2 regions of the Streptomyces stoeckheimensis genome follow, and region 1 is predicted to be linked to the other one. Evidence: riboswitches for the same ligand, from Rfam matches in the RefSeq annotation. Region 1 holds a riboswitch; the other holds the start of a gene.

Region 1 (4,406 bases):
CGAAGGACTTCGCGTCGATGCTGAGGTTGTTGACGTGGCGCGGTTCCAGCGAGCCGTCGGCCGAGCTGGTGAAGAAGTTGTCGGTCGCCCCGTTCACGGGGTTGGTGATGTTCGCGCCGTTGACCCGGAACTGGTCGCCCTTGGTGTTCCAGTCGCCCTCGTACGCCGTCGCGCTGGCCCGGACCGGGCCGTCGCCGGTGCGGTAGAAGCCCTTGACCTCGACCGTGGTGTCGGGGTCGGCCGAGCGCTGGAGCACGTGGCCGCCGTAGACGTAGACGTTGCGCCGCTCCGGCGCGTGCTCGTTCGGGCCGGGGTACTCGTACACGACCGTCAGGGACCAGCCGGCGACGCAGCCGCGCCCCTGCGGGGCCCAGATGTTGCCGACGGCGACGGTCACCGGGGAGCCGGTGGGCACGTCGGCGAAGGCGGCGGTGACGTCGGACTCGCCCGTGTAGTAGTGCGGGCCGCCCGTCTGCGCCGGGTCCTCGACCATGTCGGAGAGGGTCACCGGGCGGGCGGCGCCCGTGCCGACCTTGACGACCGGGCGGGTGGTCAGCGGCTCCCCGGGGCCGGGGACCGCGTCCTCGCCGGAGACGTCGCAGCGCTTGATGACGTTCGAGCCGAGCTTGTAGGTGCCGTTGTTGCCGCCCCAGAAGAGCCGCGCGTACGCCACCTCCGCGCCCGGGGGCACGGTGAGCCGGGTGCTGCTGGAGGTGCCCGCGGGCGTGGCGAGTCCGGCGGCGTCCACCGGGCGGGCGACGAAGTCGTTGTTGTTCTTCGTGCCCCCGCCCCGCTGGACCTCGGCGCACTCGGCGGCCTCGGCGGGCGGCGCCTGGGGGCATCCCATCACCGTGTTGCCGATCGTGACGAAGTCCCCGTAGAGGGCCTCGTCGTACCGCTTCTCGAAGGGGGAGACCACCTCCGCGACGGCCGGCGCGCTCAGCGAGCCGAACAGCAGCGCCGCGCCCCCGGCCACCGCGAGGGCGGATCCCCATACATGTCTGGCACGTCTGGCATGTCTGAAACGTATAAACCCCATGGGGGGAAATTAGCCCGATAGGGAATGAATCGGGCGTTACGCCACGCGACGGTGCGCGTACTCCTCGATGTCCCGCATCGGCGGCCGCTCCTCGGTGTCCACGGCGTAGGTGTGCGGTACGAAGCCCTCCGGGCCGCGCTCGAACTGCGTCAGCTCGGGGCGTACGAGGTGCCCGCGCGAGAGCCGCACCTGCGCCGTGCGGTAGATCGCGGCGGCCATCCGGCCCAGGGCCTGGCCGTCCTGGTGCCGGTGCAGCCGTACGCCCACGTCCACCTGGGCCAGCGCGTCCAGCCCGGCCGTGTGCAGGGCGTCCACCAGCAGGCCCAGCTCGACCCCGTAGCCGACGGGGAACGGCAGCCGCTCCAGCAGCTCGCGGCGCACGGCGTACTCGCCGCCGAGCGGCTGGACGAAGCCGGCCAGCTGCGGCCAGTGGAGGTTGAGCAGGGGGCGGGCCACCAGCTCCGTGACCCGGCCGCCCTGGCCGTGGGCCTTGGTGGAGGCCGGGCCGGTCGAGTCGCTGAACTCGGTGCCGAGCGGCCGGTCGTACATCGCCTTGACGAACCGCACGTCCGGATCGGTCAGCAGCGGGCCGACGATCCCCGAGACGAAGGTGGCCGAGAAATCGCGCAGGTCGGCGTCGACGAAGCAGACGATGTCACCGGTGGTGGCCAGCAGCGAGCGCCACAGCACCTCGCCCTTGCCGGGCACCGCCGGTATCCGCGGCAGGACCTCGTCGCGGTGCACCACCCGGGCCCCGGCCTTGGCCGCGACCTCCGCGGTGCGGTCCGTGGAGCCCGAGTCGATCACGACGAGCTCGTCGACCAGGGGCACCGGCAGGCCCTCGATCAGATCGCGCCGGATCACCTCGACGATCCGGCCGACCGTCGCCTCCTCGTTCAGCGCCGGCAACACCACGCTCACCGTGGTCCCCGCTGCCCGCTTGGCGGAAACCAGCTGGCCGAGCGGTCGGTCGGCGGCTGACCAGGAGCGGTCTGCCAACCAGCGCTCCACCTCTTCCAGCACCTTCAGCACTCCCTGGTTCTTCACTGGTCGTTCACTGGTTTGGACCGAAATGTGATCCATCTCGCGGTTCGGACGGCTGTCTCAACCACCCGGGCCTTCGGTTACAGTCTTGAACAACGCGATGGTCCACCGCATGCCGGGGGGCCCGCGTACAAACGCACCGGCGCGCCATAGAGCGCGTGTGCCGGTGCCATACCGCTCATCCAGAGGGGCAGAGGGACACGGCCCGTTGAAGCCCCGGCAACCCTCCAGTCGGTTCTCGCGATCGCGCATTCCAGCGCCGCCAGCGAGGTCCCCGGCTAGGGAAGGTGCCAATTCCGTCTCATGGCGAAGTGCGCCATGGGGAAGATGAGGAGAAAGGGCCTCGCCATCATGGCTGCACAGTCTGTCGCAACCTCTGCCGAAACCGTCGAAATCAACGGATCCGGCACCTCTGTCGATCTCGGTCCCGCCACCGGCCTTTCGTGTCGCGAGTGCGGTACCCGCTTCGAGCTCGGCCCGATCTTCGCCTGCGCCGAGTGCTTCGGACCGCTCGAAGTCGCCTACGAGCTGCCCCTGGGCGACCCGGAAGCCCTGCGCGCCGCCATCGAGGCCGGCCCGAACAACATCTGGCGCTACGCGCCGCTGCTGCCCGTCCCGGCGGACGTGGCCTCCAAGCCGAGCCTGAACCCCGGCTTCACCAAGCTCGTGGACGCGGCCAACCTGGCCAAGGAGTTCGGCGTCACCGGCAAGCTGTACGTCAAGGACGACTCCGGCAACCCGACGCACTCCTTCAAGGACCGCGTCGTGGCCATCGCCGTCGAGGCCGCCCGCGCCTTCGGCTTCACCACCCTCTCCTGCTCCTCCACCGGCAACCTGGCCGGCGCCGTCGGCGCCGCGGCCGCCCGCGCCGGCTTCCGCTCCTGCGTGTTCATCCCGCACGACCTGGAGCAGGGCAAGGTCGTCATGGCCGGTGTCTACGGTGGCGACCTGGTCGGCATCGAGGGCAACTACGACGACGTCAACCGCTTCTGCTCCGAGCTCATCGGCGACCCGCTGGGCGAGGGCTGGGGCTTCGTCAACGTCAACCTGCGCCCGTACTACGGCGAGGGTTCCAAGACCCTGGCGTACGAGATCTGCGAGCAGCTCGGCTGGCAGCTGCCCGACCAGATCGTCATCCCGATCGCGTCCGGCTCGCAGCTCACGAAGATCGACAAGGGTCTGCAGGAGCTGATCAAGCTCGGCCTCGTCGAGGACAAGCCGTACAAGATCTTCGGCGCCCAGGCCGAGGGCTGCTCGCCCGTCTCGACCGCCTTCAAGGCCGGTCACGAGGTGGTCCGCCCGCAGAAGCCGAACACCATCGCCAAGTCGCTGGCCATCGGCAACCCGGCGGACGGCCCGTACGTCCTGGACATCGCGCGCCGCACCGGCGGCTTCGTCGAGGACGTCAACGACGAGCAGGTCGTCGAGGCCATCAAGATCCTCGCCCAGACCGAGGGCATCTTCGCCGAGACCGCGGGCGGCGTGACCGTCGGCGTGACGAAGAAGCTCATCGAGGACGGGCACCTCGACCCCACGCTGACCACCGTGATCCTGAACACCGGTGACGGCCTCAAGACCCTGGAGGCGGTGGCCGAAGGTGGTGGCCAGACCGCCACCATCCGCCCCAGCCTGGACGCGTTCCGCGCCGCCAACCTGGCCTGATCTCTCTCCCTGCACACCGGAAAGGCAGTAGCGCCATGAGCGTCAACGTCCGCATCCCCACCATCCTGCGCACCTACACCGGCGGCCAGGCCGAGGTCTCCGCCGAGGGCGCGACCCTCGAAGAGGTCATCCAGTCCCTGGAGGCCAGCCACCCCGGCATCGCCGCGCGCGTCCTGGACGACCAGGGCAAGCTGCGCCGCTTCGTCAACGTCTACGTGAACGACGACGACGTGCGCTTCGAGGGCGGGCTGCAGACGTCCACTCCGGACGGCGCCGGCGTTTCGATCATCCCCGCCGTCGCGGGCGGCTGCTGAGGCGCCTACCGCCTCCGTAGGGCTGCGTAAGACTCCGCAGAAACTGAATTGCCCCCTCCGTTACTAAACGGAGGGGGCAATTCTGCCTGGTTGGGCGCGGTAGAGTTGGGGAAGTCCCCTCCGCTGTTCTTGCCCGCCGCATATGAGCGGGTCGCGTGAGGGTTGACATTGAGTCAACATGCAAGTGCGCTATGGGTCGTTGGCGGCGTTTGTCCGGCCCGAGTTGCCCTGGAATATTCCTGGTTTTCACCCTATTTCAATCTTTTGCCGTGTCCAGAATTCTCGTCGGAATGACCTGTTGCAGACAGCAGCGGTGCGGATACATTCAGCCCCGGTCGAGGCGTTCC
Region 2 (4,406 bases), 1.5 Mb from region 1:
CTCGCCCTGGGCGTGTTCATCCCCTTCACGATCTTCCCGCTGGTCCTGGCCACCATCGCGGTCTACCCGTTCATCGAGTCCTGGGTCACCGGGGACAAGCGCGAGCACCACATCCTGGACCGCCCGCGCAACGCCCCGACCCGTACGGGCTTCGGTGTGGCATGGCTGACGTGGTACGTCATCCTGCTGATCGCCGGTGGAAACGACATGTTCGCGCAGTACTTCCACCTGTCGATCAACTCGATCACCTGGTTCGCGCGCATCGGGTTCTTCGTCGGCCCGGTCATCGCCTTCATCATCACCAAGCGGATCTGCCTCGGCCTCCAGCGCCGGGACCGGGACAAGGTGCTGCACGGTCGCGAGACCGGCATCATCAAGCGCCTGCCGCACGGTGAGTTCGTCGAGGTGCACGAGCCGCTCTCGCAGGGCAAGCTGCACACGCTCACCTCGTACGAGCAGTACGAGCCCGCCGAGATCGGCCCCACGGTCGACGAGAACGGTGTCGAGCGCAAGGTGAAGCCGCTGGAGAAGCTCCGCGCCAAGCTCAGCAAGGGCTACTACGGGGAGAACAACCAGATCCCGAAGCCCACGGTCGAGGAGTACAAGGAGATCCAGAGCGGCCACGGCCACCACTGATCTCCCGCATCACGGCTTCACACGCATCACACGCTTCACGCAGTACGCACCACGCATGACTGCTTGAGGGACTGATTTAGGTCAGTCCTGGTGTCGCCACGGCGAGAGCCCCGTCCAGTGTCTGGACGGGGCTCTTTGCCGTCCCCGGGGCTGGATAGGCTGAAGCCCTTCGCATTCGACGTGGAATCCTCGATGAGCAGCAGGAGCGGACCATGAACCTGGTGACCCCGGCAGGCGGCGACAGCGCGGCGGCCCGCGGCTGGCCGGGCGTTCTGGAGGCCCTGCTGACCGGCCGTGACCTCGGCGCCGACGACACGGCCTGGGCCATGGACCGGATCATGCGCGGGGAGGCCACCGACGCCCAGATCGCCGGCTTCGCGGTCGCGCTGCGGGCCAAGGGCGAGACCGTCTCAGAGATCAACGGCCTGGTCCGCGCCATGTACGAACACGCCAACCTCATCGAGGTGCCGGGCCGGACGGTGGACATCGTCGGCACCGGGGGCGACGGGGCCAAGACGGTCAACATCTCCACGATGTCGGCGATCGTGGTGGCCGGTACGGGCGCCAAGGTCGTCAAGCACGGCAACCGGGCCTCGTCCTCCGCGAGCGGCTCCTCGGACGTCCTGGAGAAGCTGGGCGTCAACCTCGACCTCACCCCCGCACGGGTCGTGGAGGTGGCCGAGGAAGCCGGGATCACCTTCTGCTTCGCGGTCAAGTTCCACCCCGCGCTCCGGCACGTGGCGGCGGCCCGCCGGGAGCTCGGCATCCGGACCACCTTCAACTTCCTCGGCCCGCTGACCAACCCGGCACGGGTCCGGGCGCAGGCCACCGGCGTGGCCGACGCGCGGGTGGCCCCGATCGTCGCGGGCGTCCTGGCGGAGCGGGGCTCCTCGGCCCTGGTCTTCCGCGGTGACGACGGGCTCGACGAGCTCACCACCACGGCGACCTCCCGGGTCTGGTGGGTCCGCGACGGCGAGGTCAGGGAGCAGGGCTTCGACCCGCGCGACATCGGCATCCCGCTGGTCCCGGTCTCGGCCCTGGCCGGCGCGGACGCCTCGTTCAACGCGGACGTTGCCCGCCGCCTGCTGGCCGGCGAGACCGGCCCGGTCCGAGACGCCGTACTCCTGAACTCGGCGGCGGCCCTGGTCGCGCTGGACCCGGGTACGGGCACCCTGGAGGAGCAGCTCGCCGCCGGCGTCCTCCGTGCGGCGGAGTCGGTGGACTCCGGCGCGGCCCGGGCCGCGCTGGCCCGCTGGGCGGCGGCGAGCAACGCGTAGGCGCTGCGACGCGCCGCCGTTCCGACGGGATCCGGCCAAGATCAGCCAACGACCCCGGTCCGCCATGTGGACCGGGGTCTTGCGTTCGGAAGATCATGTGGCAGGATGCTCCTCAGGTCACGAGTGACAGCGTTTAGGCCCCGGCTTGCTGTCCGGCAACCCTCCTTCCGTGGCGGGGTGCCCCGGGTGATGACCAGGTCGTAGGCAGTGAGGTCTACGGCAAGCGCGGATCCCTCGAACACCAGGGGTCCTGGTCTTCTGAGGAGCGTTTTCCGTGAGCAAGCGAATGCGATAGGGCGACTCCGCCCCTTCTTCACCCCTCGGAACAGGGTCACTTCCGCGTACCCGCAGCACATCTGCGTACGCCGGACCGATCCGCATTCCGGGGCACTCCCGTACCCCGAACGGCCGCAGCGCCGTAGCCGTGTCGGCGGACGGGCACACCGAAGCCATTCAGACCTGCCTGCCGGGAGATACCGCCATGTCCGCAACCCTGAACACCACCGCTGTCACCGCCGCCACCGCCTTCGACCCTGCCTGTGTCGAGCCGCTGCCGGTCCTCGGCCGTGACGTCACCGTCCCGCTCGTCACCGGTGGCGAGGTCACCTACGCCGCCCTCGACTACGCGGCCAGCGCCCCCGCGCTGCAGCGGGTCTGGGACGACGTGGCCGCGTACGCCCCGTACTACGGCAGCGTCCACCGCGGCGCCGGCTACCTCTCGCAGCTCTCCACCGACCTGTTCGAGCAGAGCCGGGTCACGGTCGCCGAGTTCCTCGACTGCCGCCCCTCCGACCAGGTGATCTTCACCCGGTCCACCACCGACTCCCTCAACCTGCTCGCCGCCGTGATCCCGGCCGACTGCCAGGTCTTCGTCTTCGAGACCGAGCACCACGCCTCGCTGCTCCCGTGGACGAACGCGCAGGTCACCTACCTCAACGCCCCCCGCACCCCGGACGAGGCCGTCGCCACCCTGGAGCGCGCCCTGGCCGACCGCGACCCCTACGGCCCCGCGCTGGTCTGCGTGACCGGAGCCTCCAACGTCACCGGCGAGCTGTGGCCCGTCAAGGAGCTCGCCGCCGCCGCGCACGCCCACGGCGCCCGCATCGTCCTGGACGCCGCCCAGCTGGCCCCGCACCACCCCGTCTCGGTCCAGGACCTCGACGTGGACTGGGTCGCCTTCTCGGGACACAAGCTCTACGCGCCTTTCGGCTCGGGCGTGCTCGCCGGCCGCGCGGACTGGCTGCAGGAGGCGGACCCGTACCTCGCGGGCGGCGGCGCCTCCCGCAAGGTGACGCGACGCGTCAGCGGGGAGGATGCCGGCGGCGTGGACGTCGAGTGGCACACCACCGCCGCCCGCCACGAGGCCGGCTCCCCGAACGTCATCGGCGTCTACTCCATCGCCTCCGCCTGCAAGGCCCTGAACGAGGCCGGCTTCGAGAACCTCGTCGCCCGCGAGCAGCACCTCATCGCCAAGGTCCGGGAGGGTCTCGCCGAGGTCCCGGCGGTCCGCGTCCTGTCCCTCTTCGGCGACGACGCCCCGCGCGTGGGCGTCATCTCCTTCGTCGTCGACGGCTGGAACAGCTCGCACTTCGCCGCCGCGCTCTCCGCCGAGTACGGCATCGGCGTCCGCGACGGCCTGTTCTGCGCCCACCCGCTGGTCCGCACGCTCCTCGGCAGCGAGCCGCAGGCCCAGGGCGAATGCGGAGCCCCCGAAGCGGCCCCGGGCGAGCGGTCCCTGAACGCGATCCGCGTCAGCTTCGGCGCCGGCACCCCCGACGAGCACGTCGAGCGCTTCGTCCGCGCCGTCAAGGAGCTCGTCACGGACGGCGCCAAGTGGCAGTACCGCACCGAAGAGGGCCGCTGCGTCCCGGCCGTCTGAGAGGCTGCGGGGCATGACGTATTGGGATCCGATACCGGCCGCGCGGGCCGCGGAGGCCGGGCCGCTGCCCGATCCGGACGGTGGCACCTGGGTGCCCGACCCGGAGCACGTCGTGCTCTGGAACCCCCGGCCCGACCGGTGGTCGGAGCGCGACTGGCGCAACGTGCCGGGGCCGTTCTACGGGGCGGGCACCGACACGTGCTGGATGGGCCGGCTGATCGCGCCCGACAACGTGCTCTACGACGACGACTGGGGCGCGGAGTTCGTCTACCGCCAGCCCCGGAGCCCCGCGGAAACCCTCGCCGTCCTGGGCGCGCCGCCGCTCAGGATCCGATGGTGGGCCATGCCCGGGACGGTGACGACCACTGGACCCCGGAGCTGATCCGCGGGTGGTGGAGCGACCGGGCCCGCGTGCGGGAGTGGGCCGTGGCCCTGGACCGGAAGTGGTCGGTTTCGCGCCGGGAGGACGAGCGGGAAGCCGCCGGCGGGGCCCGCGCGTACGTCGCCCACATCGACGGGGACCTCGCCGGCCACCTGCGCGGCTATCTCTTCCGGCAGGAAGAGGGCCGCCCCGCCCGGCCGGGCGAGGCGTTGCCCGCGCTCTGAACCGCTAC

Evidence for each region. Region 1 has a riboswitch for S-adenosylmethionine ahead of thrC (threonine synthase). Riboswitches for the same ligand answer to the same signal wherever they lie in the genome.
Region 2: linked by a shared signal. The riboswitch ahead of ACE1OC_RS29260 (aminotransferase class V-fold PLP-dependent enzyme) and the one ahead of thrC (threonine synthase) in region 1 are both predicted to bind S-adenosylmethionine.

What each region holds. Positions count from the first base shown of each region.
Region 1 covers NZ_CP169550.1:4,946,510-4,950,915, forward strand. The annotation lists gene ACE1OC_RS22610 (hypothetical protein) at 1-976, opposite strand, end outside; gene ACE1OC_RS22615 (glucosyl-3-phosphoglycerate synthase) at 1,076-2,062, opposite strand; SAM riboswitch class I at 2,259-2,417, shown strand; gene thrC (threonine synthase) at 2,435-3,745, shown strand; gene ACE1OC_RS22625 (ubiquitin-like small modifier protein 1) at 3,781-4,059, shown strand.
Region 2 covers NZ_CP169550.1:6,462,708-6,467,113, forward strand. The annotation lists gene ACE1OC_RS29250 (cytochrome b) at 1-636, shown strand, start outside; gene trpD (anthranilate phosphoribosyltransferase) at 849-1,913, shown strand; SAM riboswitch class IV at 2,029-2,145, shown strand; gene ACE1OC_RS29260 (aminotransferase class V-fold PLP-dependent enzyme) at 2,395-3,792, shown strand; gene ACE1OC_RS29265 (ferredoxin) at 3,806-4,174, shown strand; gene ACE1OC_RS29270 (hypothetical protein) at 4,126-4,398, shown strand; gene ACE1OC_RS29275 (Lrp/AsnC family transcriptional regulator) at 4,403-4,406, opposite strand, start outside.